Regions from separate parts of the Streptomyces durmitorensis genome, predicted to be linked through region 1. Evidence: riboswitches for the same ligand, from Rfam matches in the RefSeq annotation. Region 1 holds a riboswitch; each other region holds the start of a gene.
The links. Region 1 has a riboswitch for cyclic di-AMP ahead of M4V62_RS22665 (M23 family metallopeptidase). Riboswitches for the same ligand answer to the same signal wherever they lie in the genome.
Positions count from the first base shown of each region.

Region 2: it holds a riboswitch for cyclic di-AMP, as region 1 does, so the genes downstream of both, M4V62_RS12215 (M23 family metallopeptidase) here and M4V62_RS22665 (M23 family metallopeptidase) in region 1, are expected to answer to the same signal.
Region 3: it holds a riboswitch for cyclic di-AMP, as region 1 does, so the genes downstream of both, M4V62_RS25065 (transglycosylase family protein) here and M4V62_RS22665 (M23 family metallopeptidase) in region 1, are expected to answer to the same signal.
Region 4: it holds a riboswitch for cyclic di-AMP, as region 1 does, so the genes downstream of both, M4V62_RS17895 (C40 family peptidase) here and M4V62_RS22665 (M23 family metallopeptidase) in region 1, are expected to answer to the same signal.

Region 1 is NZ_CP097289.1:5,043,484-5,051,020, forward strand. Features, by position in the region: tRNA gene M4V62_RS22655 (tRNA-Met) at 5-78, shown strand; gene M4V62_RS22660 (PP2C family protein-serine/threonine phosphatase) at 251-1,495, shown strand; cyclic di-AMP (ydaO/yuaA leader) riboswitch at 1,717-1,863, shown strand; gene M4V62_RS22665 (M23 family metallopeptidase) at 1,875-2,960, shown strand; gene M4V62_RS22670 (aldo/keto reductase) at 3,100-4,044, shown strand; gene M4V62_RS22675 (PrsW family intramembrane metalloprotease) at 4,050-5,408, opposite strand; gene trmB (tRNA (guanosine(46)-N7)-methyltransferase TrmB) at 5,495-6,286, opposite strand; gene lhgO (L-2-hydroxyglutarate oxidase) at 6,552-7,537, opposite strand, start outside.
Region 2 is NZ_CP097289.1:2,751,609-2,759,145, reverse strand. Features, by position in the region: gene M4V62_RS12230 (DNA gyrase/topoisomerase IV subunit A) at 1-406, opposite strand, end outside; gene M4V62_RS12225 (M16 family metallopeptidase) at 620-1,984, shown strand; gene M4V62_RS12220 (M16 family metallopeptidase) at 1,981-3,366, shown strand; cyclic di-AMP (ydaO/yuaA leader) riboswitch at 3,576-3,739, shown strand; gene M4V62_RS12215 (M23 family metallopeptidase) at 3,752-4,552, shown strand; gene M4V62_RS12210 (GntR family transcriptional regulator) at 4,768-5,478, shown strand; gene M4V62_RS12205 (HPr family phosphocarrier protein) at 5,637-5,918, opposite strand; gene M4V62_RS12200 (bifunctional acetate--CoA ligase family protein/GNAT family N-acetyltransferase) at 6,130-7,537, shown strand, end outside.
Region 3 is NZ_CP097289.1:5,580,845-5,588,381, forward strand. Features, by position in the region: gene M4V62_RS25055 (cytochrome P450 family protein) at 1-858, shown strand, start outside; gene M4V62_RS25060 (LysM peptidoglycan-binding domain-containing protein) at 995-1,987, shown strand; cyclic di-AMP (ydaO/yuaA leader) riboswitch at 2,169-2,360, shown strand; gene M4V62_RS25065 (transglycosylase family protein) at 2,364-3,074, shown strand; gene eno (phosphopyruvate hydratase) at 3,341-4,633, shown strand; gene M4V62_RS25075 (FtsB family cell division protein) at 4,743-5,225, shown strand; gene M4V62_RS25080 (DUF501 domain-containing protein) at 5,297-5,818, shown strand; gene M4V62_RS25085 (Ppx/GppA phosphatase family protein) at 5,883-6,809, shown strand; gene M4V62_RS25090 (NAD(P)/FAD-dependent oxidoreductase) at 7,208-7,537, shown strand, end outside.
Region 4 is NZ_CP097289.1:4,023,852-4,031,388, reverse strand. Features, by position in the region: gene M4V62_RS17905 (C40 family peptidase) at 1-21, opposite strand, end outside; gene M4V62_RS17900 (hypothetical protein) at 342-695, shown strand; gene M4V62_RS17895 (C40 family peptidase) at 773-1,981, opposite strand; cyclic di-AMP (ydaO/yuaA leader) riboswitch at 1,990-2,146, opposite strand; gene M4V62_RS17890 (ATP-dependent DNA helicase) at 2,389-4,932, shown strand; gene M4V62_RS17885 (M23 family metallopeptidase) at 4,954-6,597, opposite strand; gene M4V62_RS17880 (lipase family alpha/beta hydrolase) at 6,804-7,537, opposite strand, start outside.

The DNA of each region.
Region 1 (7,537 bases):
ACGGCGCGGGGTGGAGCAGCTCGGTAGCTCGCTGGGCTCATAACCCAGAGGTCGCAGGTTCAAATCCTGTCCCCGCTACTAAAGACCGAAGGCCCGGATCCAGAAATGGATCCGGGCCTTCGGTGTTTTCCCCGTTGTTCCCCGTTGTTCCCCGTTGTTCCCCGTTGTTTCCCGTCGCTCTCTCGTCACTCTGTCGGCCCACAGCGGTCGCCCCGCGCCGCCGCTTTGGGAACCCTGGTTGAGCGTGGTCATGGATCTGGTCCTGGCCGCGGGATTCGGCAGGAGAAGACCGGTGGGGCTGCGAGGAGGAAGCGGCGGGGGCGAGGCTCCCGATGTCCGGCCTGATGTCCGGCATGAGCGGGCGCTCGTGCGGGCCCTTCCGCTGCTGCTCATCGTCGCCGGGGTCGTCTACGACATCTCCACCCCGCCCGCGTTCACCGCCGCGCCCCTCTTCACCGCCGCCCCGCTCATCGCGGCCCCCTTCTACTCGCTGCTCAGCACCACCCTCATCGGCGCCGGCTCCTGCGCGGCCGTGCTCGCCCTGCACTTCAAGACCAGCACCACCACCGACGTCGAAGCCGTCACGGAACTGATCACGGTGGCGACCGTCGCCGTGCTCGCCGTCCTCATCAACCGCGTCCAGCGCCGCAGCGACAAACGGCTCGCCTCCGCCCGCTCCATCGCCGAGGCCGCCCAGCGCGCCGTCCTTCCGCAGCCGGACCCCCGGATCGGCGGTCTCGACGTCGCGGCGCGGTACGAGGCCGCGGAGGCCGACGCCTTCATCGGGGGCGATCTGTACGCCGTGCAGGACACCCCGCACGGCGTGCGCGTCATCGTCGGTGACGTACGGGGCAAGGGGATGGGCGCGGTGGCGGCCGTCGCCGTCGTCATCGGGGCGTTCCGGGAGGCCGCCGAGCAGGAGGCCACGCTGGAGGCGGTGGCCCAGCGCCTTGAGCGTGCCCTGGCGCGCGAGGGCACGCGGCGCGACGGGCTCGACGCCTTCGAGGGGTTCACCACCGCCGTCCTGGCGGAGATCTCGCACGGCGACGGTCTGGTGCGCCTCATCAACCGAGGGCACCCGGGACCGCTGCTCCTGCGCGGCGACGGGCGGCTGTGCGTGCTGTCCGCGACCGAGCCCGCGCTGCCGCTGGGGATGGGCGACCTGGGCGCCTGGCCGGACCGTGCGGACGAGACGGAGTTCCCGCCGGGGGCGATGCTGCTCCTGTACACCGACGGGCTCTCCGAGGCGCGTGACAGCCGGGGCGAGTTCTACGACGCGGCCACCCGGCTCGGGGGCCGCATCTTCCCCGGACCCAACGGCCCGGACGCCCTGCTCGCCACGCTCACCGAGGAAGTGCGCAGGCACACCGGGGGCGGCACGACCGACGACATGGCGCTGCTCGCGGTGCGGCGGCCGTTGGCGACGGGCGCCGGGACCGAGGGCGGGACCGAAGGTGGGGCTGACGCGGAGATCGATGTCACCGGCCGTGACTGAAGAACACCACTCCGCATAACAACTGACGTACTGTCAAGGAAGTGTGAAGCTCCGGTGTGTGAAGAAGTGGCGTCAACTCGCCCCGTTCCGCACCCCCGTGTCCCGTTAAGTACGGGCCAAAGCCGTTAACGATCAGTCGGAACGGCTTGGAATACGACCCCGCTGTCTATTAACGTTCGATAACGCAGCGCGGTCGTCCCAGCCGTCACTCGAGTCGGCTCCGCGCGCACGCGCCTAATCCCGAAAGGGAGCCGGGGAACCACTAATTGGGGTGAATCGGGCATCTGTGCATCCGTGCCAGATGTTCGTAGGAGACCTTCCTGCTCCGAACCCGTCAGCTAACCCGGTAGGCGAGAAGGAAGGAAAGGAGTGCGCCCCAGTGGCGTCCAACCGCCCTGCCCCCCAAGGCGCGTACGTACCGAATGACGACGACTTCGTTGGGTACGAAGACAGTTCCTGGGAGGAATGGAATCCCACCGAGGAGTCCATTCGCCCCGTCCGCGGCAGGCACCGCGTCCACAAGCGGGGCGGTGGCGGGCTCGCCCGCAGCTCCACTGTTCTCGGCGTAGGCGTCATCGCCGCAGTCGGCGCGGGCGGCATCGCCACCGCGCAGGGCGGCAAGCCCCCGGTCTCCATCGAGATGCCGGACCTGTCGGCCGTCACGGACTCGCTGCCGGAGGCCAAGTCGCTTCCGGGCGTGGGGTCCTTGATATCCGACGACTCCTCCGACACCGCCGCCGCGGACGGCGGTGTGACGGTCGCCGCCGCGCCCCTGAGCGCCGCCGGAGTCAGCACCGCCGACGCCGAGCAGGGCACCACGGACGCCGGAGAGGCACTGCGGGCCCGCATCATGGAGCAGGCCGAGAACCAGCAGGACCAGGCGGACGACGCGGTCCAGAAGGCGGCCGAAGAAGCCGCCGTCAAGCAGGCCGCCGAACAGGCCGCCGCCGAGCAGACCGCGGCCGAGAAGAAGATCGCCGCCGAGAAGGCCGCCGCGAAGAAGAAGGCCGAGGCCGAGGCCAAGAAGAAGGCCGAGGCGGAGCGCCTGGCCAAGCTCGCGAAGAGCTACACCCTCCCCGTCGCCTCGTACACGCTCACCGGCACCTTCGGTCAGCCCGGCTCCATGTGGTCCTCCGGCTACCACACCGGCCTGGACTTCGCCGCTCCGACGGGCACGCCCATCAAGGCCATTCACTCCGGCACCATCAAGGAAGCCGGCTGGGCGGGGGCGTACGGCTACCGCACGATCCTCGAACTCGACGACGGCACCGAACTCTGGTTCTGCCACCAGTCCTCGATGAACGTCAGCGCGGGCCAGAAGGTCACCACCGGCGAGACCATCGGCCGCGTCGGCGCGACCGGCAACGTCACCGGCGCGCACCTCCACCTGGAGGTCCACCCGGGCGGCGACTCCACCGGGGTCGACCCGGCGGCGTGGCTGCGCGGCAAGGGCCAGTCCCTCTGAGGTAGCCCCAGAACCCCGGCGGTCCTGGCGACAACCCCCCGACGTCAGGGCTGCCGGTTCGGCATGCCCGCTTCAGCCCGTACCCGGGTCGCTGTACGGCATGCGGAATTCCGTGATCCGCAAGTGCGTTGAGTCCCGTATGACTTCTCTCCGCAAGCTTGGCTCGTCCGACCTCGAGGTCTTCCCGCTCGCCCTGGGCGGCAACGTCTTCGGCTGGACGGCCGACGAGGCGCAGTCCTTCACCGTGCTCGACGCCTACACCGCCGCCGGCGGCAACTTCATCGACACCGCCGACGTCTACTCGGCCTGGGTGCCCGGCAACAAGGGCGGGGAGTCCGAGACCGTCATCGGCGACTGGTTCGCCGCGCGCGGCAACCGCTCCGACGTCGTGCTCGCCACCAAGGTCGGCGCCCACCCCGATTACAAGGGCCTGTCCGCGAACACCATCAAGTCCGGTGCCGAGGAGTCGCTGCGCCGTCTGCGCACCGACTACATCGACCTCTACTACACGCACTACGACGACCCGTCCGTCCCGGTCGAGGAGATCATCGGCGCGCTCGACGAGCTGGTCACGTCCGGCAAGGTGCGCGCGATCGCCGCCTCGAACGTGAGCGCCGAGCGGCTCCAGGAGTTCCTCGACTTCTCCGACCGCGAGGGCCTCGCGCGCTACTCGGCGCTCCAGCCGCACTACAACCTCGTCTCGCGCGACACGTACGAGGGCACCCTTGAGCAGGTCGCCTCGCGCTCCGGCCTGGCCGCCGTCCCGTACTACGCGCTCGCCTCCGGCTTCCTGACCGGCAAGTACCGCCCGGGTGCGAAGGTCGACAGCGCGCGCGCCGAGGGCGCGGGCAAGCACCTGGAGACGGAGCGCGGCCTGCGCGTTCTCGCCGCCCTCGACCGGATCGCCCAGGAGCGCGAGGCCGAGATCGCGACCGTGGCCCTCGCGTGGCTCGCGGCGCAGCCGACGGTGGCGGCGCCGATCGCGTCCGCCCGTACGGTCGAGCAGCTGCCCGCGCTGCTGGCGGTGGGCGAGTTCGAGCTGACGTCCGCCGAGGTGTCGGCGCTGACCAAGGCTTCCGCCTAGAGGTCCTAGCCGCGGTAGGGGATGTACGCGGGGTAGGGCATCGCCGGTTGCGCGTACGGATAGCCGTACGGGGGCTGGTGCTGCTGCGGATAGGGCTGTGGATACGGCTGCTGGTATCCGTACGGCGGCGGCATCGGTACGAACACCGGTGCCGTCGCGCGTGCCGCGTACGCCAGGGCGGGCCGTGCCGCCTCGCGGCGCTCCCACAGCGCGTGCAGCAACTCCCGCTCCCGTACGACGAAGTCGGCGCCCGCCCGGCCCTTGCGTCCACGGTGGCGAAGGAGCGCGAGAGACGTCGCGTACGTCTCGTACTGGGCGACCGTGCGCGCCGCGGCCTTGCCCTGGGTGTACGAGGCGTAGTCGCGGGCGAGGGTGCGGGCGCGCATCGTGCCGAGGGCGTACGGCTCGGGCGCGGTGAGCCAGCCCGCGAGCGCGTACGCGGGCAGTTCGGCCCGCACGATGCGCAGGCCGCGCTGCCTGATCCAGATCACCAGCCAGGTGAGCAGGCCGAAGGCGGGCAGCATGAAGACCGCGTACACGGCGAAGAAGCCGTAGTCCCCGAAGGCCGCCGAGCCGTTCCACAGGGCGTGCAGGCCCATCGCCAGGAGGAGTCCGCCGACCGGGAGCAGGACGCGGCGCCAGTTCTGGCGCTCCGCGCTGAGCGCGGCGATGCCGAAGCCGATGCCGGTGAGCACGGTGAAGAGCGGGTGCGCGAAGGGCGACATCACGACACGTACGAAGAAGGTCGCCGCCGTCACGGAGGCGAGCCCGGTCCCGCCGTTGATCTGGTCGGTGCCGAAGGCGCTGCCGAGGTAGAGGATGTTCTCGGTGAACGCGAAGCCGGTGGCGGTCACTCCGGCGATCACCACGCCGTCGACGATTCCGGTGAACTCGCGTCTGCGGAAGAGGAAGACGAGCAGTACGGCCGCGGCCTTCGCGCTCTCCTCGACGATCGGCGCTATGACCGTCGCGCCGAGGGTGTCCGCGCTGGTGGGGTCGGCCGTGGCGGTGGCTATCCAGCGGGTCGCGAAGCTGTTCGCGACGATCGCTATGAGGGCGGCCGCGCAGGCGCCCCAGGCGAAGGCGAAGAGGAGGTTGCGCCAGGGGCCCGGCTGGACGCGTTGCAGCCAGCGGAAGGCGGCCACCAGGAGCGGCACGGGAAGTGTCGCGAGGCCGAGCCCGACCAGGAAGCCTTCGGTGCCGGTCTGTTCCCTGACCAGGGCCAGGATGACCAGGCCGGACAGGGCGAGCAGCGTGACCAGGGCGGCCGCGCGTATCGCCCGGCGCTGCCACCAGCGCGCGTGCCGCAGCCCGGCGGGCCCGTCGAGGGGCATCGGGTGCGGGAGCGGAGAACGGGTGGCCACCCGTTGACCCTAACGAGGGACAGGGGTGGGCCGCGACGGTGTCTCGGGCCCCGTGGCCGGTATCTCAGGCCCGCGTGGCCGGTATCTCAGGCCTCCTGGCCGGATGTACGGCGGAACAGCAGGTCATGGACCACGTGTCCCTTGTCCAGGCCCTGGCCCTCGAATCGGGTGAGGGGACGGAAAGAGGGCCGGGGCGCGTACCCGCCGTCTTCCTGGGTGTTCTCGAAGTCCGGGTGCGCGCCGAGCACCTCCAGCATCTGTTCGGCGTACGGCTCCCAGTCGGTCGCGCAGTGCAGGACGGCGCCGGGCTTGAGGCGGGGCGCGGCGAGGTCGAGGAAGTCGGGCTGGATGATGCGGCGCTTGTGGTGGCGGGCCTTGGGCCAGGGGTCGGGGAAGTAGACGCGGAGGCCGTCGAGGGAGGCGGGCGTGAGCATCTTGCGGAGCAGGATGACGGCGTCGCCGTTCGCCACGCGGATGTTGGTGAGGTCGTTCCGCTCGGCGAGGCCGAGGAGGTTTCCCTGGCCCGGGGTGTGCACGTCGACCGCGAGGATGCCGGTGTCCGGGTCGTCGGCGGCCATCTGGGCCGTGGCCTCGCCCATGCCGAACCCGATCTCGAGTACGACGGGGAGCTCGCCGCCGAACAGCTCCGCGAGGTCGAGGGTGCGCTGCCCGTCGATGTCCAGGCCCCACTTGGGCCAGAGCCGCTGGAGTGCGTCCGCCTGGCCTGTGGTGACGCGGCTCCGCCGGGGCTGGAAGCTGCGGATCCGCCGCTCGAAGTGCGAGCCCGCGGGGTCGGGCGCGGGGCCCTGCGGGAAGCGGGGCTGGCCCTTGGGGCGGGGGGTGTGAGGGCTGCTGGGGGTGGTGGGTGACTCAGACACAGTGGGGGGATTTTATCTTCCCCGACCCCGCCCCTGCCCGGCTGTACCTATTGGCGGCTTTGCCGCGCAGGGGGCTCCGCCCCCAGACCCCCGCTCCTCAAACGCCGGAGAGGCTGGCACATCTAGCCCGTCCGGCGTTTGAGGACGAACTCGGCGAAGCCGGTGATGACGGCAACCGAGGCCCCCGCGCAGCGGCCCGCGGCGGAGCCGCAAATGTCACAGCCGGGAAGGGGCGGGGTTGGGGATAGCCCCGCAGGGACCGCCCCTACAGAGCCGCCAGCACCCGCCGGGCCACTTCCCGCCCAATAGGGAGAGAGGCCGTCGCCGCAGGCGAGGGAGCGTTCAGCACATGAACCGCCCGCACCCCCTCCCGGATGAGGAAGTCATCCACCAGCGCCCCGTCCCGCAGGACGGCCTGCGCCCGCACCCCCGCCGCCGCAGGTACAAGATCGTCCGGAGTCACCGCGGGCAGCAGCCTCCGCACCGCCGCGGTGAACGCCCCCTTCGAAAGGGACCGCCGGAACTCCCCCGCCCCATACCGCCAGTGCCGCCCGGCCATCCGCCAGGCCCCCGGCCACCCCAGCGTCCCCGCGACCTCCAGCGGCCGCACCACACCCCATCCGTACCCCTCACGGGCCAGCGCCGGCACCGCGTTGGGTCCCACATGGACCCCGCCCCCGATGCCCCGCGTCAGATGCACCCCGAGGAAGGGGAAAGCCGGATCCGGCACCGGATACACCAGGCCACGGACCAGCTCGGGCCGCACCAGATCGAAGTACTCGCCCCGGAAGGGCACGATCCGCATCCCGGGGTCGTCACCGGCCAGCATCGCCACCCGGTCGCAGTGCAGCCCCGCGCAGTTGACCAGGACCTTCCCCCGCACCACCGAGCCGTCGGCCGTGGCGACGGCCACCCCGAGCTCCGGGCGCCGGTCGATGCGGACGACCTCCGCGCCGTAACGGACATCGGCCCCCGAGGCGTCCGCGAGGCGTGCCGCCACCGAGCCGTAGTCACAGATCCCCGTCGTCCCGACCTGGATCGCGGCGAGGCCCCGCACCTCCGGTTCGTACTCCGCGATCTGGGCGGGGCCAAGCTCCCGCACCGGAATGCCGTTCTCCCGGCCGCGCTGGACGAGGGCGTGCAGGCGGGGCAGCTCGTCGCGCTCCGTGGCGACGATCAGCTTGCCGGTGACCTCGTGCGCGATTCCGTACTCCGCGCAGAACTTGATCATCTCGGCGGCGCCCCGCACCG
Region 2 (7,537 bases), 2.3 Mb from region 1:
CGGTGTACCGCATGGCGGCCGGCGGGTCGTCGTTGCCGAGCGAGCCGAAGTTGCCGTGGCCGTCCACCAGCGGAAGCCGCATGGAGAAGGGCTGGGCCATGCGCACGAGGGCGTCGTAGATCGACGCGTCGCCGTGCGGGTGCAACTTACCCATGACCTCGCCGACGACGCGGGCGCACTTCACATAGCCGCGGTCGGGGCGCAGGCCCATCTCGCTCATCTGATAGACGATCCGGCGGTGCACCGGCTTCATGCCGTCGCGGGCGTCCGGCAGGGCGCGCGAGTAGATGACCGAATACGCGTACTCGAGGAAGGAGCCCTGCATCTCGTCGACGACGTCGATGTCGAGGATCTTCTCCTCGAACGACTCGTCGGGCGGCGGGGTCTTCGTGCTGCGGCGGGCCATCGCTGCTGCGGCTCCTTCACGGTGTCTGCCAGGGCATCAACGGGATCTGACGCCGACCATTGTGGACTGTCCCACTGACAACGCCGACCACGACCCGGACTTCGGCCGCGACTACGCCGAGCGCGGAGCGGGAACTTCACCGGTTGTCAGCACGCTTGCATACAGTGGCACGACTGGCAGAATTTCCAGCTTTTCGCGATCGAAGGGACGTACATGCCCATGGGTCACACGGCCACAGCCGAGGCCGGCTCCGGCGGCCTGACAGCGACCGAGCACCGGCTGGCCAACGGCCTGCGCGTGGTGCTCTCCGAGGACCACCTGACCCCGGTCGCCGCGGTGTGCCTCTGGTACGACGTCGGTTCGCGCCACGAGGTCAAGGGCCGTACGGGCCTCGCCCACCTCTTCGAGCACCTCATGTTCCAGGGCTCGAAGCAGGTGCACGGCAACGGCCACTTCGAGCTGGTGCAAGGCGCCGGCGGTTCGCTCAACGGCACCACGAGCTTCGAGCGCACCAACTATTTCGAGACGATGCCCACACACCAGCTGGAGCTGGCCCTGTGGCTCGAGGCCGACCGGATGGGCTCGCTGCTCTCCGCGCTCGACGAAGAATCCATGGAGAACCAGCGGGACGTCGTCAAGAACGAGCGCCGCCAGCGCTACGACAACGTTCCGTACGGCACGGCGTTCGAGAAGCTGACCGCCCTCTCGTACCCCGAGGGCCACCCCTACCACCACACCCCGATCGGCTCCATGGCCGACCTGGACGCGGCGACGCTGGAGGACGCGCGGAACTTCTTCCGTACGTACTACGCGCCCAACAACGCGGTCCTGTCGGTCGTCGGCGACATCGACCCGCAGGAGACCCTCGCCTGGGTCGAGAAGTACTTCGGGTCCATCCCCTCGCACGACGGCAAGCAGCCGCCGCGCGACGGCTCGCTGCCCGACACGATCGGCAAGGAGCTGCGCGAGGTCGTCGAGGAAGAGGTCCCGGCCCGCGCCCTGATGGCCGCCTACCGCCTCCCGGAGGACGGCACGCGCGCGTGCGACGCGGCCGACCTGGCGCTCACGGTCCTCGGCAGCGGCGAGTCCTCCCGGCTCTACAACCGCCTCGTGCGCCGCGACCGCACCGCGGTGGCGGCCGGGTTCGGCCTGCTGCGCCTGGCCGGAGCGCCCTCGCTCGGCTGGCTCGACGTGAAGACGTCCGGCGACGTCGAGGTCCCCGTCATCGAGGCGGCCGTCGACGAGGAGCTCGCCCGCTTCGCGGAAGAGGGCCCCACCGCCGAGGAGATGGAGCGCGCCCAGGCACAGCTGGAGCGCGAGTGGCTCGACCGGCTCTCCACGGTGGCGGGACGCGCGGACGAACTGTGCCGGTACGCCGTCCTGTTCGGCGACCCGCAGCTCGCCCTCACCGCCGTCGGGCGCGTGCTCGACGTCACCGCGGAAGAGGTCAAGGCGGCCGCGGCGGCCCGCCTGCGCCCCGACAACCGCGCGGTGCTCGTGTACGAGCCCATCGACGACTCAGCCGCCACAGCCGGTGCCGAAGCCACCGACGAGGACGAAGAGGAGGCGGCGAAGTGACCGAGGCCGCAACGATGCAGTTCCACCCGCAGCCCCAGGCGGGCACCGCACGGCCGTGGGCCTTCCCCGCGCCCGAGCGCGCCACCCTGGACAACGGCCTCACCGTGCTGCGCTGCCACCGCCCCGGCCAGCAGGTCGTCGCCGTGGAGATCCACCTGGAGGCGCCGCTCGACGCCGAGCCCGCCGGCCTCGACGGCGTCGCCACGATCATGGCGAGGGCCTTCAACGAAGGCACCGACAAGCACTCCGCCGAGGACTTCGCCGCCGAACTCGACCGCTGCGGCGCCAGCATGGACGCGCACGCCGACCACCCCGGCGTCCGCGTCTCCCTCGAAGTCCCGGTCTCCCGCCTCCCGAAGGCGCTCGGCCTGCTCTCCGACGCCCTGCGCGCCCCCGCCTTCGCGGACAGCGAGATCGAACGCCTCGTACGCAACCGCCTGGACGAGATCCCGCACGAGGCCGCCAACCCGGCGCGCCGCGCCGCCAAGGAACTCTCCCGGCAGCTGTTCCCGGCCACCTCGCGCATGTCGCGCCCCCGCCAGGGCACCGAGGAGACGGTCACGGCCATCGACTCGGCGGCGGTGCGCACCTTCTACGAGAAGCATGTGCGTCCCGCCACGGCGACCGCCGTCGTCGTGGGCGACCTGACCGGCGTCGACCTGGACGCCGTCCTGGCCGACACCGTCGGCGCCTGGACAGGTGGCACGGCCGAGCCGCGCCCGGTGCCCCCGGTGACCGCCGACGACACCGGGCGTGTCGTCATCGTGGACCGCCCCGGCGCCGTCCAGACGCAGCTGCTCATCGGCCGCGTGGGACCGGACCGGCACGACCGCGTCTGGCCCGCGCAGGTGCTCGGCACGTACTGCCTGGGTGGCACCCTCACCTCGCGCCTGGACCGCGTCCTGCGCGAGGAGAAGGGATACACCTACGGAGTGCGGTCTTTCGCCCAGGTCCTGCGGTCCGCCCCGGACGGCACGGGCGCCGCGATGCTCGCCATCAGCGGCTCCGTGGACACGGAGTCCACGGGCCCGGCCCTCGACGACCTGTGGAAGGTCCTGCGCACCCTCGCCGCCGACGGCCTCACGGACGCCGAGCGCGATGTCGCCGTGCAGAACCTGGTGGGCGTGGCCCCGCTCAAGTACGAGATGGCGGCGTCCGTCGCGGCCACGCTCGCCGACCAGGTCGAGCAGCACCTGCCGGACGACTTCCAGGCGCAGCTCTACCGCCAGTTGGCCGCGACCGGCACCGTGGAGGCCACCGCCGCCGTGGTGAGTGCCTTCCCCGTGGACCGGCTGGTGACGGTGCTCGTCGGTGACGCCGCGCAGATCGAGGAGCCCGTCAGGGCGCTCGGCATCGGTGAAGTGAGTGTGGTCACGGGCTGAGTGCGGCCTGAGTGACAGTCAGGACATATCGGGACCCCAGGGGCCGAAATCGGCCCCTGGGGTCCTCATATGTCCGAATTGGTATGGAGGTTACGTGTCTGACCTGTGGCGTGCGCTACAAAAGTGTTGATCCGTTTGTCGATTGAAAGATGCCCCGCTTAGCGTTCGGTCCGGCTGTTCGTCATGCAGTACGCCGCACCCGCGGCACCGGACAGTCATCGCCGAGTCCCCGTACGGCGCGAGCCAGGGGAGCCGGGGACCCACATGTCCCCTTGGGGTGAATCGGGCACCTTGCCGCAAGGCGAGGGACTCGTAGGAGACCTTCCTGCTCCGAACCCGTCAGCTAACCCGGTAGGCGAGAAGGAAGGAAAGGATCAGCCGCTTCATGGCGTTCACCCGTGCCACCGGGAAGCACCGTCGCCCGAGCCGCCTCACGCGTACCACCGCGAACGTGGCGGGCGTCGCAGCCCTCACCACCACCGGTGTCATCGGAGGCCTGGCCGCTCCGGCGCTCGCCGCCGACGACGCGGCCCTTGAGCACACCGGCCTCACCCAGGCGATCTCCGTCGGCGACACGCTCGCCCAGAGCATCGACGCGCAGGCCGCGGCCCAGCAGCAGGCCGCCGACGACGCCGCAGCCGCCAAGAAGGCCGAAGAGGCCGCCAAGAAGAAGGCCGAGGAGGCCAAGCGCAAGGCGGAGGCCGAGGCGAAGGCCAAGGCCAAGAAGGAGCGCGAGGCCAAGGAGCGCGCCGCTCGCGAGGCCGAGCGCAAGCGCCTCAACAGCTACGTCTCCCCGATCGCCGGCTCGTACGTCTCCACGGGCTACCAGACCGGCGGCGCCATGTGGTCCTCCGGCAGCCACACCGGCATCGACTTCCACGCCGCGTCCGGCACCTCGGTCCACGCGGTCGGCTCCGGCACCGTCGTCGAGGCCGGCTGGGGCGGCGCCTACGGCAACAACGTGGTCATCAAGATGAACGACGGCACGTACACCCAGTACGGCCACATGTCGTCCCTCGGTGTCACCGTCGGCCAGGCGGTCACTCCGGGCCAGCAGATAGGCCTCTCCGGCTCCACGGGCAACTCCAGCGGCCCGCACCTGCACTTCGAGGCCCGCACCGGCGAGGACTACGGCACGGACATCGACCCGATCGCCTACCTCCGCTCGCACGACGTCAACGTCTGATCCGGTCCGGACCCAGGCGGTCGCACGAAGCGCACCTGATTCACCGAAAGCCCCGGCTCGTCGAGAGCCGGGGCTTTCGCCGTTCCCGCCTCGCCTTTGGCCAAAAGTATCCATGGATTTCGGCCGACCGTCGGAAATTCAGCCGCTCTGCAATAGAGTCACTGAAAAGGCGTCGATCGACCGCGTTTCGCGGGGATTAAGGCGGAGGTCAGGTCATGCGCATTCCCGCGCACTCGGTGTGCACGGCCATCCGGGACGACATCGTCTCCGGTGTCTACGAACGGGGCGGCCGGCTCACCGAGGAACTGCTCGCCCGCCGCTACGGGGTCTCCCGCGTCCCCGTGCGCGAGGCACTGCGCACCCTGGAGGCCGAGGGCTTCGTCGTCACACGGCGGCACGCGGGCGCGTGCGTCGCCGAGCCGACCGAACAGGAGGCGGCCGACCTCCTGGAGATCCGCACGCTCCTGGAGCCGCTGGGCGCCGCCCGCGCCGCACAGCGCCGCACGGAGGCTCACCTGAAGGTCCTGCGCGGCCTCGTCAGGTTGGGCCAGGAGCGCTCCAGGCGCGGTCAGAGCGAGGATCTGCGCTCGCTGGGCGGCTGGTTCCACGAGACGCTCGCCCAGTCGTCCGGCAGCCCCGGCCTCACGGCGCTGCTCACCCAGCTCCGGCACAAGATCGCCTGGATGTACGTGGTCGAGACGTCGGCAGCCCCCGTTGAGGCCTGGGCGGAGCACGCCGCGATCGTCGACGCGGTGGCGCGCGGGGACGCGGAGCGGGCCAGGTCGCTCACCGCGGCCCACACGGAGCGGTCGACGGCCGTGCACCGGCTGCGCGCTCCTTCGCGAGCTGATCGGGGCCGCGATCGCGACCGTGATCGTGTGAGGGATTCGCAACATGCCGTAAACACGGTGGGCCTCCGGCATTAACAGAGGCGCCGTATACAAAGAAGTGTTATTCGGCGGGGGATTATTTCTGCTGCCCGAATGTGGCGGGAGTTCTGGATATTCGCTGAATGTGAGCAGAAACGCCGAAGGGCCCGCCCCTAATTCGGGCGGGCCCTTCGGCGTATGAGTGCCAGTCTTTACTAGACGGTCTCGGGGAGTTCCTCGAGGCCGTCCGCGACCAGCTTCGCCAGACGGTCGAGAGCGGCGTCCGCGCCCTCGGCGTCGGAGGCGAGGACGATCTCCTCGCCGCCCTGCGCGCCCAGGCCGAGCACGGCGAGCATGGAGCCGGCGTTCACGGGGTTGCCGTCAGCCTTGGCGATCGTCACGGGGACGCCGGCGGCGGTGGCCGCGCGGACGAAGATGGAGGCGGGTCGGGCGTGGAGGCCCTCGGCCCAGCCGACGTTGACGCGGCGCTCAGCCATGTGTTGCTGCCCTTCCAGGTGTTTCACACTTGTCTAGACCAGTGTCTCATGCCGTCGCGAGTGCTCCGCGGGACGTCGGTCCGCACCCGGTCGACGGTTGGTCCGTACTCCGTCGACCGTACGTCCTTGTGCCACGGGGCCCACGTCCCGGCCCTCGACGACTCCTAGCCTGCCCCGGCCGCGGCGCCCCCGCGACCCGTACCCTGGCCCCATGCAGACCCCGTCGGACCGGCACGCATACCCCTCCCACTGGGAAGCCGATGTCGTCCTGCGTGACGGAGGCACCGCCCGGATCAGGCCGATCACGGCCGAGGACGCGGACCGCCTGGTCAGCTTCTACGAGCAGGTCTCGGACGAGTCGAAGTACTACCGCTTCTTCGCGCCCTACCCCCGCCTGTCCGCCAAGGACGTGCACCGCTTCACCCATCACGACCAGGTGGACCGGGTCGGTCTGGCCGCCACCGTGGGCGGCGAGTTCATCGCCACCGTGCGCTTCGACCGCATCGACTCCCGCGGCATGTCCGCGAGCGCGCCCGCCGACGAGGCCGAGGTCGCCTTCCTCGTGCAGGACGCCCACCAGGGCAGGGGCGTCGCCTCCACGCTCCTCGAACACATCGCCGCCGTCGCCAGGGAGCGGGGCATCCGCCGCTTCGTCGCCGAGGTGCTGCCCGCCAACACCAAGATGATCAAGGTGTTCACGGACGCGGGCTACCAGCAGAAGCGCAGCTTCGAGGACGGCGTCGTCCGCCTCGAATTCGATCTGGAGCCGACCGACCGCTCGCTCGCCGTGCAGCGCGCCCGTGAGCAGCGCGCCGAGGCGCGGTCGGTGCAGCGGCTGCTCACACCGGCGTCGGTCGCCGTGATCGGCGTCGGGCGCACGCCGGGCGGCGTGGGCCGCAGCGTCCTGCGCAATCTGCGCGAGGCGGGCTTCACGGGGCGGCTGTACGCGGTGAACAGCGCGTTCGACGAGGGGGCCGAGGTCGACGGGGTGCCCGCGTACCGCTCCGTGCGGGACATCGACGAGACCGTCGAGCTCGCCGTCGTGACCGTGCCCGCCGAGCGGGTGCCGCAGGCCGTCGCCGAGTGCGGTGAGCGCGGGGTGCTCGGGCTCGTCGTGATCTCCGCCGGGTACGCGGAGAGCGGTCCCGAAGGGCGGGAGCGGCAGCGCGAACTGGTGCGCCAGGCGCGGTCGTACGGCACGCGCATCCTCGGCCCGAACGCCTTCGGGGTCATCAATACGTCGCCGGACGTGCGGCTCAACGCCTCGCTCGCCCCGCATCCCCCCGAGCGCGGGCGGATCGGCCTCTTCACCCAGTCCGGCGCGATCGGCATCGCGCTCCTCTCCGGGCTGCACCGGCGCGGTGCGGGCCTTTCGACCTTCGTGAGCGCGGGCAACCGCGCGGACGTGTCCGGCAACGACGTCCTCCAGTACTGGTACGAGGACCCGGACACCGATGTCGCCCTGATGTACCTCGAATCCATCGGCAACCCGCGCAAGTTCACCCGGCTCGCCCGGCGCGCGGCGACGGCGAAGCCGCTGGTCGTGGTGCAGGGCGCGCGGCACAGCGGGATCGCGCCCACGGGGCACACGGTGCAGGCCACGCGGCTTCCGTACGCCA
Region 3 (7,537 bases), 540 kb from region 1:
GACCTCATCCACGACTTCGCCTTCCCCCTCCCCATCTACGCCATCTGCGACCTGCTCGGCGTGCCCCGCGAGGACCAGGACGACTTCCGTGACTGGGCGGGGATGATGATCCGCCACGGCGGAGGGCCCAGGGGCGGTGTCGCCCGGTCGGTGAAGAAGATGCGCGGGTACCTCGCCGAGCTGATCCACCGCAAGCGCCTCGAACCCGGCGACGACCTCATCTCCGGGCTCATCCGCGCCTCGGACCACGGTGAGCACCTCACCGAGAACGAGGCCGCCGCGATGGCCTTCATCCTTCTCTTCGCCGGGTTCGAGACCACCGTCAATCTCATCGGCAACGGCACCTACGCCCTCCTCACCCACCCCGAGCAGCGCGAGCGGCTCCAGGGCTCCCTCAGGGACGGCGACACCGGCCTCCTGGAGACCGGTCTTGAGGAGCTCCTCCGCTTCGACGGTCCCGTCGAACTCGCCACGTGGCGGTTCGCCACCGAGCCGCTGACCATCGGAGGGGAGGACATCGCCGCCGGCGACCCCGTCCTCGTCGTCCTCGCCGCCGCCGATCGTGACCCCGAACGCTTCGACCGGCCGGACACGCTCGACCTCTCCCGGCGCGACAACCAACACCTCGGCTACGGCCATGGCATTCATTACTGTCTCGGTGCGCCGCTCGCCCGGCTCGAAGGGCAGGCCGCCCTCGCGACTCTTCTGCGGCGCCTCCCTGACCTGCGACTCGCGGTGGAACCTGGTGATTTGAGATGGCGCGGCGGGCTCATCATGCGCGGACTCCGCACGCTGCCCGTGGAGTTCACACCCGCACAGCAGAGCAAAGATTCGACCCCGGAAACGACGTTTAGCTGACGGACCGTCAAGACTGTGACTTTCACGTGATCTCCGCTGCATCGACTTGTGACAAGCGTTCGACTGCCGCTACGTTCACCGACGACTCGGCATCCCGTGCCGCAGTCGTCGCTCCAGTCACGCGAAAGGCAACCGCATGATCTCCGGCAATGGTCGTCACCGACGCCCCCGCCAGGCCCCGGCCCTGATCGTCGCGGCAGGAGTCGCAGGATCGGCCATCGCCATCCCGCTGCTCGGCGCCACCAGTGCGAGCGCGGCGGACACCGCCACGTGGGACAAGCTCGCGGAGTGCGAGAGCGGCGGATCCTGGAGCGCGGACGCCGGCAACGGCTACTACGGCGGGCTCCAGCTCTCGCAGCAGGTCTGGGAGGAGTACGGCGGCCTCGACTTCGCGCCGAGCGCCGACCAGGCCAGCCGTTCGCAGCAGATCTCCGTCGCCGAGAAGGTTCTTGACGACCAGGGGATCAGCGCCTGGCCCAGCTGCGCGCCGATCGCCGGTCTCACCCAGGACGGCGCCGCCGCCGACGTCGACCCCGGCGCCCCGATCACCACGGTGCCGTCGGACGAGCCGTCGGAGTCGACCGAGCCCGGTGACGGTGAGTCGGCCGAGACGGGCGAGCCGAGTGCGTCGCCGAGCGAGTCGGCCGATCCCTCGGACGACACCAAGTCTTCGGACAAGCCCTCGGCGAAGCCTTCCGAGAAGCCCGACGCCGACGACGAGACGCGAGACAAGAATCACGACGAGTCGGGTGAGCCGGGCAAGTCGGGTGAGTCGGATGAGTCCGGCGACTCGGGCAAGTCCGGTCAGAACGACGAGGCTTCACCCGCCCCCGGCACCCCCGCCGGTGAGGGTGAGGGCCGCCACCGCGGCGGCAGCGCGGACGACAAGGCCTCCGACGGCGCCACCCGCGAGGGTTCGGGCCGGCACGCGTCCCGTGGCGACGAGCGTCAGAAGGACGGCTCCGACGGGACGTACACGGTCCGCTCCGGAGACAGCCTCTGGGGCATCGCGGACGACCTCGACGTGAAGGGCGGGTGGGCCGAGCTGTACGAGGAGAACGAGAAGTCGGTCGGCTCCGACCCCGATCTCATCCTTCCCGGTCAGAGCCTCGATTTGGGCGAAAAGTAGGGGTAGTTGGCGAGTCGCTTTGCGCTTGATGTCCCAATTGGCGCAAGTGAGAGATGGGTCTCAGAAGCCCTGATCGTCTTTGAGTTTCGGCCGATCGCATGTCTACGGTCGTGACCGCTCGCCACAGCGGGCCCCGCCGGTCGGTACGCCGAGTCCTGCCAACGGCCGTTCGGGAACAGTCGTCGCGTAAGCGCCGTAGGCAGGAGCGGGGGAACCAAGGTTTCCGCCGGGCCCGGCCGTTCAGCATCGCGAGAGCGATGCGAAGAGACGGACGGGAACGGCTAGGGGTTAAGCCGCGCTCAGGAAGCGCGGCCGGGCAACTTCATCGGCCCGAACCCGACAGCTCACCTCGCAGGCGTCGGTGAGGGGATCACTCATGCTGTTTTCCAGCAAGGGCAAGCACCGCCGCCCGTCCAAGGCCACCCGTGTCGCCACGCTCGCCGGCGTCACCGGTGTAGCGGTCGCCGCCCCGCTGATGGCGGCCGGCTCGGCCTCCGCCGCGACCAACTCCGAGTGGGACGCCGTCGCCCAGTGCGAGTCGGGCGGCAACTGGTCCATCAACACCGGCAACGGCTACACGGGCGGACTGCAGTTCTCGTCCTCCACCTGGGCCGCGTACGGCGGTACGAAGTACGCGCCCACCGCCGACAAGGCCTCCAAGGCCCAGCAGATCGAGATCGGCGAGAAGGTCCTCGCGGGTCAGGGCAAGGGTGCCTGGCCGAGCTGCGGCGTCGGCCTCTCGGGCGCCTCCAACGAGGGTGGCGGTGCGCAGGAGAGCGCCCCGCAGCAGACCCAGCCCCAGGAGCAGCCGAAGAGCCAGCCCAGCGCCCAGACCGAGCAGCCGCAGCAGGCCGCTCCGAAGGCCGAGGCCCCCAAGACCGAGTCCAAGAAGACCGTCGAGACCCCGACCGGCAAGAAGGTCAAGAAGGGCGACGGCGAGTACAAGGTCAAGAAGGGTGACACCCTCTCCAAGATCGCCGAGGCGAAGGACGTCAAGGGCGGCTGGCACAAGGTGTACAAGCTCAACGGCGACATCATCGACAACGCCGACATGATCTACCCGGGCCAGCAGCTCCACCTCAGCTAAGCGCTGAGAGCTGAGCGGCGGCGCTTCGGCGGAGGCGCCGCCCGCCCACCCCCGTCCCCACGGGTCCACCCCGTCCCGGTGCGCGTATCCCCCGTACGCACCGGGGCGGGGTTCTTTTTTGTCCGCACCGCTTTGTTCCGTTCGGAAACTTTTTGCTCTCGGTTTGTCCACAGGACGGTCGCTCGGCTGGCTGTTGCCCGGGAGCCGGTTAGGCTCGTGTCCGCGAGGCCAACGCCCCGCGTACCCGCGTCACATCCCAGAAGGAGATGCTCGTGCCGTCCATCGACGTCGTCGTAGCCCGGGAAATCCTGGACTCCCGAGGCAACCCCACGGTCGAGGTCGAGGTCGGCCTCGACGACGGCAGCACGGGTCGTGCCGCCGTTCCGTCCGGTGCTTCCACCGGTGCTTTCGAGGCCATCGAACTCCGTGACGGTGACCCCAACCGTTACCAGGGCAAGGGCGTGGAGAAGGCCGTCCTCGCCGTCATCGAGCAGATCGGCCCGGAGCTCGTCGGGTACGACGCGACCGAGCAGCGCCTGATCGACCAGGCGATGTTCGACCTCGACGCCACCGACAACAAGGGCTCGCTCGGCGCCAACGCCATCCTCGGCGTCTCGCTCGCCGTCGCGCACGCCGCGTCGGAGGCCTCCGACCTCCCGCTCTTCCGCTACCTCGGCGGCCCGAACGCGCACCTGCTGCCCGTTCCGATGATGAACATCCTGAACGGCGGGTCGCACGCCGACTCGAACGTCGACATCCAGGAGTTCATGATCGCGCCGATCGGCGCCGAGTCGTTCTCCGAGGCCCTGCGCTGGGGCACCGAGGTCTACCACACGCTGAAGAAGGTCCTGAAGGACAAGGGCCTCTCCACCGGCCTGGGCGACGAGGGCGGCTTCGCCCCGAACCTGGACTCCAACCGCGCCGCGCTCGACCTCATCCTCGAGGCCATCAAGCAGGCCGGTTACGTCCCCGGCGAGCAGGTCGCGCTCGCGCTCGACGTCGCCGCGTCCGAGTTCTACAAGGACGGCAAGTACGAGTTCGAGGGCAAGTCCCGCTCGGCCGCCGAGATGACCGAGTACTACGAGGAGCTCGTCGCCGCGTACCCGCTCGTCTCCATCGAGGACCCGCTGTTCGAGGACGACTGGGCCGGCTGGAACGTCATCACCGAGAAGCTCGGCGAGAAGGTCCAGCTCGTGGGCGACGACCTGTTCGTCACCAACCCGGAGCGCCTGGCCCGTGGCATCGAGGAGAAGTCGGCCAACGCCCTCCTGGTGAAGGTCAACCAGATCGGTTCGCTGACCGAGACCCTCGACGCCGTCGAGATGGCCCAGCGCAGCGGCTTCAAGTGCATGATGTCGCACCGCTCCGGTGAGACCGAGGACGTCACCATCGCCGACCTCGCCGTCGCCACCAACTGCGGCCAGATCAAGACCGGCGCCCCGGCCCGCTCCGAGCGCGTCGCCAAGTACAACCAGCTGCTCCGCATCGAGGAGATCCTCGACGACGCGGCCGTCTACGCCGGTCGCAGCGCCTTCCCGCGGTTCCGCTTTGCGGACTAATAGGCACAGCAAGGGCTGAGCCGTAGCCACGCTGTAGTTACGTACGTCCCCGTACTCGGTCCCGTACCGTGTGCGGGGACGTACGCGCGTGTGAACGGGAGGCGGGGACATGGCCGTGAAGGACCGGGACCGGTTCTCCACCGCGACCAGGCTGCGGCTGCTCGGCGAACAGACCGCGGAGCGTGTCTACCGCTCCCAGACCAAGCGCCAGGCCCGCCGCTCCCGGCTCACGGGACGCGCCGCGCTCCTGGCGCTCGTGCTCTGCTCGCTGGTCGTCGCGCTCGCCTACCCGATAAGGCAGTACGTCTCCCAGCGCGCGGAGATCGCCGATCAGCGCAAGGAGCAGGCCGAGCGCCGCGAGAACGTCGAGAAGCTGCGGGACGAGAAGGCCCGCTGGCGGGACGACGAGTACGCGGAGCAGCGCATCCGGGACCGGCTGCACTATGTGATGCCGGGCGAGACCGGCTTCACGGTGGTCGACCCCGAGGCGGCGAAGAAGCAGCACACCGACCAGGGGGCGGCCGCCAGGCCCTGGTACTCGAACGTCTGGGACGGCGTCGACAAGGCCGACCGCCCGGACGACGACGACTGAGCGACATCAGAACCTCTGACATCCGAGTCCGAGCCCCACAGAACTTCTACGGAACCGATCGAAAGACAGGCATGGAAACGCCCCCGCCGACCACCCCGCGCACCGAGCCCACCGACGCCGACGTCGAGGCCTTCAAGCAGCAGCTCGGCCGCCCGCCGCGCGGCCTGCGGGCCATCGCCCACCGCTGCCCGTGCGGGCAGCCGGACGTCGTCGAGACGGCGCCGCGCCTTCCGGACGGGACGCCGTTCCCGACGACGTACTACCTGACGTGCCCCCGCGCGGCCTCCGCGATCGGCACGCTGGAGGCGAACGGCGTCATGAAGGAGATGACCGAGCGCCTCGCGACGGACCCGGAGCTCGCCGCCGCGTACCGCGCGGCGCACGAGGACTACATCGCGCGCCGCGACGCGATCGAGGTCCTGGAGGGCTTCCCGAGTGCGGGCGGCATGCCGGACCGCGTGAAGTGCCTGCACGTCCTGGTCGGCCACTCCCTGGCCGCGGGCCCCGGAGTGAACCCCCTGGGCGACGAGGCGATCGCGATGCTCCCGGAGTGGTGGCGCAAGGGCGCGTGCGTGTCCCTGCCGGAGGAGTAGGTCGGCGTCCTCGTTGCCGAGCTGCCGAGCTGCCGAGTACCGATTCAACTGAGGAGCCCCCAGAGTGACCCGCGTAGCTGCCATCGACTGCGGCACGAACTCGATCCGCCTGCTCGTGGCAGACGCGGACCCGCAGACAGGCGAACTCGTCGACCTGGACCGCAGGATGACCATCGTCCGCCTCGGCCAAGGCGTCGACAAGACGGGCCGTCTGGCTCCGGAGGCCCTGGAACGCACCTTCGCGGCCTGCCGCGAGTACGCCGAGGTCATCAAGTCCCACGGCGCCGAACGCCTCCGCTTCGTGGCGACCTCCGCCTCCCGTGACGCCGAGAACCGCGACGACTTCGTACGCGGCGTCCTGGACATCCTCGGCGTCGAGCCGGAGGTCATCAGCGGTGACCAGGAGGCCGAGTTCTCCTTCACGGGCGCGACGAAGGAGCTGGCGGGCAGCGACCACCTCGCCAAGCCCTACCTCGTCGTGGACATCGGCGGCGGCTCCACGGAGTTCGTCGTCGGCGAGGACCACGTCCGTGCCGCCCGCTCCGTCGACATCGGCTGCGTGCGCCTCACGGAGCGGCACATCCGCACCGACCCGCCCGCTCCCGCCGAACTGGACGCCGTACGCGCCGACATCGAGGCCGCGCTCGACCTCGCGGAGGAGACCGTGCCGATCCGCGAGGCGCGGACCCTGGTCGGCCTCGCGGGCTCGGTGACCACCGTGTCCGCCGTCGCGCTCGGCCTCGACGCGTACGACTCCGAGGCGATCCACCACTCCCGTGTCTCGTACGAGCGGGTCAGCGAGATCGTCGGACGCCTGAGCCGGGCCACGCACGACGAGCGCGCCGCGATCCCGGTGATGCATCCGGGGCGCGTGGACGTCATCGTCTCGGGCGCGCTCGTGCTTCTTTCGATCATGGAAAGGACCGGGGCCCGGGAGGTCGTCGTCAGCGAGCACGACATCCTCGACGGCATCGGCTGGTCGATCGCCTGAGCGCGTCATGTAGCGTCTGAGCGGCCGTCGAGGGGGTCGAAAGGCCCCGCGGCGACACGCCGTCGGGAAACTTCGTGAAGTTCTTCACAAGGAAATCGGCTCGGTTGGACGATGTTCAGGGGTTCCGGACCCCTAAAAGTGATCCCAGAGGGCCTCGCGACCCGCGATGGTGAAGGTTCGCGAGTGGGCCCGGAGCGTGGGCCGGGGGAGTGGTTCACTGGGCCCCGGAGGCCAGAGCGGCAGCTCACAAGGGGTGCACAACGTCTCGGGTCATCCCGTGGTTCCCCTGGGGCGTCATGACCTGCGTCACGTGGGCGGCGAAGTGTAGCAGAGGGCCTACCCATGCTTGTGAAGGGGCGCACGAGCGACCCCCCTCGGGCGGGTGGATACTCGATGGCATGAGCACCACGGAGCGTCCCAGGATCCTCGTAGTAGGCGGTGGGTACGTAGGCCTGTACGCAGCTCGGCGCATCCTCAAGAAGATGCGCTACGGAGAGGCGACCGTCACGGTCGTCGACCCCCGGTCGTACATGACCTACCAGCCCTTCCTCCCCGAAGCCGCAGCCGGCAGCATTTCGCCTCGGCACGTCGTCGTCCCGCTGCGACGCGTGCTGCCCAAGGCGGAAGTTCTGACCGGCCGGGTCACCACCATCGATCAGGACCGCAAGGTCGCGACGATCGCCCCCCTCGTGGGCGAGGCGTACGAGCTGCCTTTCGACTACCTGGTC
Region 4 (7,537 bases), 1.0 Mb from region 1:
GGGCTTGCGGTGCGCTGCCACGAAGGGGGCTCCTTAAGGTTCCGGCGGCGGCCCGCACAGGGGGAGCGGACCGCCGCCGGATTCTCGGCGGTGGTGTCCGACTGCCGCCCCTGGTCCGGGCGGCGGTGGGGAGCCGGGCACCTGACGAAGGACGCTAAACCTGGCCGTCACGGGTTGGTGACGGAATGTGCGCAACTGACGGAAGTGTTCTGGAAGGTGACCGTATGTGACTGCGTCATCCGCCAGGCCGCACGTCCTTCACGTGCGCGCGTGACCGATGCGGCGCTTGTGGCCCACCTGGCTACGGAGTGGTGATAAGGCCCCGGCTAGGCTCCGGAACCATGGACGTTCTCACCCATCTCTTCGTCGGCCTGCACATCATCGGCATCGCCTCCCTCCTGGGCGGCTTCCTGACTCAGATGAAGCAGATGGGCCAGGGCACGGCCCGCTTCAACCCGGCGATGCTGCACGGCGCGCTGACGATGCTCGTCACGGGCGTCATCCTGGTGGGTCTCAATCAGGCGGACGACAACCCGGTCAACAACCTCAAGATCGGCATCAAGATGGCCGTGCTGATCGTGATCCTCGCGCTGGTCTATGTGAAACGGGACGAGGAGAAGGTGGACAAGGCGATGTTCGGCGCCGTCGGGCTGCTGACCGTCGTGAACATCTTCATCGCGGTGCTGTGGACCTGAGTCGCCCCGCAGACAGAAACGGCCCTCCACGCGCGCGTGGAGGGCCGTTTTCTTGTGTGTGGTGTCTTGTGTGACGGTTACGCGGGCCGCACCACGCTGTGGATCGGCATGTAGTAGATCGACTCGACGCGGACGTTCGCGCCCGGCTTCGGGGCGTGGATCATCTTGCCGTCGCCGATGTAGATGCCCACGTGGCTGATGTCGTCGTAGAAGAAGACCAGGTCACCCGGCTTGGCGTCGGCGGTCTTCACGGTCGTGCCGACCTTCACCTGGTCCCACGTCGTACGCGGCAGGGAGATCCCCGCGGCCTTCCACGCGTCCTGGGTGAGCCCGGAGCAGTCGTAGGAGTCGGGGCCGGTGGCGCCCCACACGTACGGCTTGCCGATCTGGGCCTCCGCGAAGTTGATGACCTTCGCGGCCTTCGTCGCGTAACCGCTGTCCGTGTCGCCGGAGCCGGAGCCGGAACCCGTGCCGGATCCGGAGCCGGTGTCGGAACCGGAGCCGGAGTCCGGGGTCTCCTTGTTCTGCTCGCGCTCCTTGGCCGCCGCCTCTTCCGCCGCCTTGCGCTTGGCCTCCGCCTCGGCCTCCTGCTTGCGGGCCAGCTCGGCGGCCTTGCGCTTGGCCGCTTCTTCCTTCTTCTTCTCGATCGCCGCGAGCCGCGCCTTCTCCTCGGCGGTCAGCTCCGAGAGCATCGTGCGCGCCTGGCCCAGCTTCTTCTGGACGGTCTGCTTGCTCGTCCTGAGATCGTCACGCGAGTCGCTCAGCGTCTCCAGGCTCTTGGCGGCCTTGGTGCGCTGCTTCGTCGCCGAGGCCTGCTCGGTCTGATAGTCGTCGACCGCCTTCTTCTGGCGCGCGGTCAGCCGGTCCGACAGGTGATTCTGGTCGAAGTACCCCTGCGGGTCGTCGGCGAGCATCATCGTGGCGGTCTCGGAGACGGCGCCGGTGCGGTACTGGGCGGCGGCGAACGAGCCCAGCTCCTGGCGGGCCTCGTTCAGCTTGTCGGTGCGCTTGGCCACGTCGTCGAGAAGGGTGTCGACCTTCTTGCGCTGCTTGTCGGTGCGCTCCTTGGCCGAGTTGTACTTCTGCGTGGCCACGCCCGCCTGGTGGTAGAGGTCGTCGACCTTTTTCTGGACCTCTTCGAGGCTGGGCTTCTGCGGCGCGGACGGTGCGGCTTGCGCGCTCTGTGACAGGAGGGCCACGGAGGTGAGGGCCGCCGTCGTGATGCCGAGGGCGGGAGTGGCGCGTAGGCCGGTCATGCGGGTCCGCGGCTTGCGGTGCGACGCCAAGGGAGGCGACTCCTTCCGTAGACCGCCTACCGGGTTAGCTGTCGGGTTCGGGCGGATGGTTCCGGAAGGTTGCCCTACAGTCCCGTACTTCGTACGGGACCGATTCACCCCAAGTTCATGGTGGGTCCCCGGCTCCGAGGAGATCGAACTCGGCGGAGGCCACCCGTTCCCGGCGGGGTTCGCCGGTGGGAGTACGAGCGGCCCGCGGAGCACGCTAGCCAACTCGTGTGGTCCGTGTGAAGGTTGATGTTCGATATGCCCGATACATTTTCGTTACTTTACGAAGCTCTTGACGCGGGCACGCCGTGCCATGGCGGAGCGTGACCATGCGCGCTCGGGGCGTAGGCATGTGACGTGGCCGGAACCCGGGGCGGGTTGTCAGTGGGGCCGCCTAGACTCGGGAGGCGATGAGCAGCCTCTTTGATGACAGCTTCCTGGCGGACCTCAAGCCCTCGCGGGCTTCGGAGGAGGAGCACCCGCCGCCGCCCGAGGACAGTGCCCCGGAGTCCATTCCGGATGATCTGTTCGACGGGAAGTTCGACGCGCCCGCACCCCGGGACGCGCACTATCGCGGCGGCGCCCCGCGCCCCGTGATCGACCCGGCGGCCCTGCTCGACGGGCTGAACGAGAACCAGCGCGCGGCCGTCGTGCACGCGGACTCCCCGCTGCTCATCGTCGCCGGCGCGGGCTCGGGCAAGACCCGGGTCCTCACGCACCGCATCGCGTATCTCCTGGCCGAGCGGCACGTGCACCCGGGGCAGATCCTGGCGATCACGTTCACGAACAAGGCCGCGGGCGAGATGAAGGAGCGCGTCGAGCAGCTCGTGGGGCCGCGGGCCAACGCGATGTGGGTGTCGACGTTCCACAGCGCGTGCGTGCGGATACTGCGCCGCGAGTCGAAGACGATCGGCTTCACCTCCTCCTTCTCGATCTACGACGCCGCCGACTCCAAGCGCCTGATGGCACTGGTCTGCCGCGACCTGGACATCGACCCGAAGAAGTTCCCGCCGAAGTCCTTCAGCGCCAAGATCTCGAACCTGAAGAACGAACTGATCGACGAGGAGACCTTCGCGGGACAGGCCGCCGACGGCTTCGAGCGGACGCTCGCCCAGGCGTACGCGATGTACCAGTCGCGCCTGCGCGAGGCGAACGCCCTCGACTTCGACGACCTGATCATGACGACGGTCAACATGTTCCGCGCGTTCCCGGACGTCGCCGAGCACTACCGCCGCCGCTTCCGGCACGTGATGGTCGACGAGTACCAGGACACGAACCACGCCCAGTACGCCCTGGTGCGCGAGCTGGTTGGCCCCTCCGGGGGTGAGGGCGACGACCCCGCCGAGCTGTGCGTCGTGGGTGACGCGGACCAGTCGATCTACGCCTTCCGCGGCGCCACGATCCGCAACATCCTCCAGTTCGAGGAGGACTACCCGAACGCGACGACGATCCTCCTGGAGCAGAACTACCGCTCCACGCAGACGATCCTGACCGCGGCCAACGCCGTCATCGAGCGCAACGAAAGCCGCCGCCCCAAGAACCTGTGGACCAACGCGGGCGCGGGCGCGGGCATCACCGGCTATGTGGCCGACACCGAGCACGACGAGGCGCAGTTCGTCGCCGACGAGATCGACCGGCTCACCGACGCGGGCGACGCGAAGGCGGGCGACGTCGCGATCTTCTACCGGACGAACGCGCAGTCCCGTGTCTTCGAAGAGATCTTCATCCGCGTCGGCCTGCCGTACAAGGTCGTCGGCGGCGTCCGCTTCTACGAGCGCAAGGAGGTCCGGGACGTCCTCGCGTATCTGCGCGTGCTCGCCAACCCCGAGGACTCCGTCCCGCTGCGGCGCATTCTCAACGTACCCAAGAGGGGTATTGGCGACCGCGCGGAGGCGATGATCGACGCGCTCTCGCAGCGCGAGAAGATCTCCTTCCCGCAGGCTCTGAAGCGCGTCGACGAGGCGTACGGAATGGCCGCGCGCTCGGCGAACGCCGTCAAGCGGTTCAACGTGCTGATGGAGGAGCTGCGGACCGTCGTCGAGTCCGGCGCGGGCCCCGCCGTCGTCCTGGAGGCCGTGCTCGAACGGACCGGGTATCTCGCCGAGTTGCAGGCCTCCACCGACCCGCAGGACGAGACGCGCATCGAGAACCTCCAGGAACTCGCCGCCGTGGCACTGGAGTTCGAGCACGACAACGGAGAAGCCGCACAAGCCGGTGAAGGCGGCGAAGGACAAGGCGAAGGACAAGGCGAAGGGGAGGCGGAAGGCGGAGAGGACGCGGGCGCGGGCACAGGCGTGTCGGGCACGCTCTCCGAGTTCCTGGAGCGGGTCGCGCTCGTCGCCGACTCGGACCAGATCCCGGACGAGGAGGACGACGGCTCCGGAGTCATCACGCTGATGACCCTGCACACCGCCAAGGGCCTCGAGTTCCCGGTCGTCTTCCTGACCGGCATGGAGGACGGCGTCTTCCCGCACATGCGCTCCCTCGGCCAGGTCAAGGAGCTGGAGGAGGAGCGCCGCCTCGCGTACGTGGGCATCACGCGCGCGCGTGAGCGGCTCTATCTGACGCGGTCCTCGATGCGCAGCGCCTGGGGACAGCCTTCGTACAACCCGCCGTCGCGCTTCCTGGAGGAGATTCCGGAGGCCCATCTGGACTGGAAGCGGAAGGGTTCGGTCGGCGCACCGGCATCCTCCGGGCCCGCGGCCGGAATCGCCTCCTCCTTGTCGTCGTCGCGCTCGCGCACCGGGGGCGCGCAGGGCTTCGCCACGCGCCGCGCCACGGAGAAGCCGGTGGTCGCGCTGGCGATCGGGGACAGGGTCACGCACGACCAGTTCGGCCTCGGGACCGTGGTCGGGGTGAAGGGCACGGGCGCGAACGCGGAGGCGACGGTGGACTTCGGAGAGCCGAAGCCGAAGCGGCTGCTGCTGCGGTACGCGCCGGTGGAGAAGCTGTAACGCCGGGGGCGGCGGCCGGAGTTACGTCGGGTCGAGGCCGTGGCTGCGCAGCCACGGCAGCGGGTCGATCGCCGAGCCGCCGCCGGGACGCACCTCGAAGTGCAGGTGCGGTCCCGTGGAGTTGCCGGAGTTCCCGGAGAAGGCGATGGGGTCGCCCGCCTTGACGGGACCGCTGGAGACCTTGTGCGTGGAGAGGTGGCAGTACCACGTCTCCGTGCCGTCCTTGGCGGTCACGATCGCCATGTTGCCGTAGGCGCTGTTCCACTTCGTGGAGACGGTGCCGTCGGTGGCGGCGAGCACCTCGGTGCCGTACGACACCGGGAAGTCGATTCCGGAGTGCGCGGACATCCAGTTGATGCCGGCCTGGCCGTAGTACGCGCTCAGGCCGTGCTGCTTGACCGGCAGCGAGAACTTGGGGCGCAGACGCTCCTTGCGCGCGGCTTCCTCGGCGGCCTTCTTCTCGGCGGCGACCTTCTCCGCCTTGAGGTCGATGCGCTCCTGGGTGCGGCTCGCGCGGTCGGCGAAGTCACCGGCGTCCGCGGAGAGGTTCGCCAGCTGCGTGTCGAGCTTGTTGTTGGCGGCGGAAGGCTGGACCGACGTGGGGTCCGGGGCCGATGCCGCCTGCGCCTCCTTCTCGTCCCCGCCGCCGAAGTCGCCCACGGACGCGGCGGCGATACCCGCGACGCCCATCACGCAGGCGGAGGGCACGGCGACGGTGAAGAGCGCGGAGCGCTTGGCGGGGGAGCGGCGGCGGGCCCGCGAGCGGGAGCCGTGCGAGCGGTCCATGACCGGCGGTTCGTCGTCGCCGACGGAGCCGTGACGGCTCGGCTCGACCGGACCGAGTGAATCGGCGGGAGCCTCGTCGGGCGTGAACTCGTGCTCGGCGGGGGCCGGTTGTGCGTAGGCCTCGGGGGCGTGGGATCCGGAGGCGTAGGACCCGGTGTCGTAAGGCGAATGCTCGTACGGTTCGGGTGCCTCGTACGTGTCGGGCGCTCCGGGCGTGTCCTGGGCCTCGTACGTCCCGTGTGCGCCGTGTGCCTCTTGCGCCTCGGGGGCGCTGTACGCGTCGAGCGTCTCCGTGGCCCCGTACGTCATGTCCTGGCCGCCGGAGTTCCACGCGGTCGCGTCGTACGCGCCGGTGTCGAAGGCCTGGGTCTCCCACTGGCCGGTCTGCTGCGCCTGGTGCTGCTGCTCGTGCTGCGGCTGGTTCTGCGGCTGGTTCCAGGAGGCGGTGTCCCACTGGCCGGTGGCGTCGGGGCCCGGCTGCGCGGGGATGTCGGCGGAGAGGTGCTGATAGCCGCCGGTCGACCACATGCTGGTGTCGTAGCTGCCGGTCTCGTAACCACTGGTGTCGTACGCGGCCTGGTGCTGCGCGGCGTACGGGTCGTAGTTCAGCGTCTGCTGCGTCCCCGTGGCGGACCACTGGCCGGTGTCGTACTGACTGCCGGGCATGTCGCCGAAGAGCGGGTCGGACGCGAAGCTTCCGGTGTCGGGACCGGCCGTCGCATAGCCGCCTGAGGTGTCGAAGCTACCCGTGGAGTAGCCGTCGTACCCGGCGTAGGCGCCATGCTGGGTGCTCTGCGGTTCATACGCCGCGTAGGGCGCATAGTCGGCGGGTGCCGAGGCCGGGGGTGTTGAGCTCCCCGACGGGTGACGGTCGTTCACCAACTTCTCTTTCGCCTCGGCAGCAGGGGCAGAGCAGTGCGGCGACTGTACCCGGCGGTATGCGGGCGCGACAATCTTCGGCAGGTTTCACGCTCTCAGGAAACGGGCATTCGGCCGCCTTTCGGCGGACTGTGGGCACAGCTTTGGCCCTGCGTTCGAGCTCCGTTCGACAAATTTCCCGCATCGAGGGGTGCGGGAGCTGCTCCTCAGGCCACGGTCAGTCCCGTTTCGGCACCCGTGGCGGGGGTCCCCGAAGCAGGCATGTCGAGGGCCTGGCGGATTCCGGCGGCGACCGCGGGGTGCACGGGCAGGGCGAGATGGCCGATACCGGAGACACGTACGTTCTGTGCGATCAGGTCGGGATGGTTGACGCAGGCCGTTTCCAGGGGGGCCATCAGCTGGTCCAGGTCGCTCCAGAAGCTCACGAAACGGGTCCGGCAGCCCGGCGCGGGCTCGCGCAGCTCCTCGATCACGTCCGAGCCGGGGCGCATCTGGCGCACGATCGGGTGCGCGTCGGCCAGCGGCACGACCCGTGTTCCCTCGTGTGGGGTACCGAGGGTGACCAGCGTGCGGACGCGTTCGTCGCCGCCGAGGCGCTGCGCGTAATAGCGGGCTATCAGGCCGCCGAGGCTGTGTCCGACGATGTCCACCTGGTGGTGGCCCGTGCGCTCACAGATCTCCTCTATATGGCGGCCGAGCAGCTCGGCGGCGGTGCGGATGTCGCAGGTGAGGGGGGAGTAGTTCAGGGACTCCACGTGCTGGCCGGCGTGCTGGGCCAGGGAGCGGCGCAGCAGGACGAAGACCGAGCGGTTGTCGATGAAGCCGTGCAGGAGGACGACCGGGGGGCGGCGCTCCGCGGGGAGCCTGGGGGCGTCCGGCGGCGGCAGTTCGGCGGCGACCCTGCGTTCCTGGGCGATGCCCGACGGGTACAGGAGGAGGT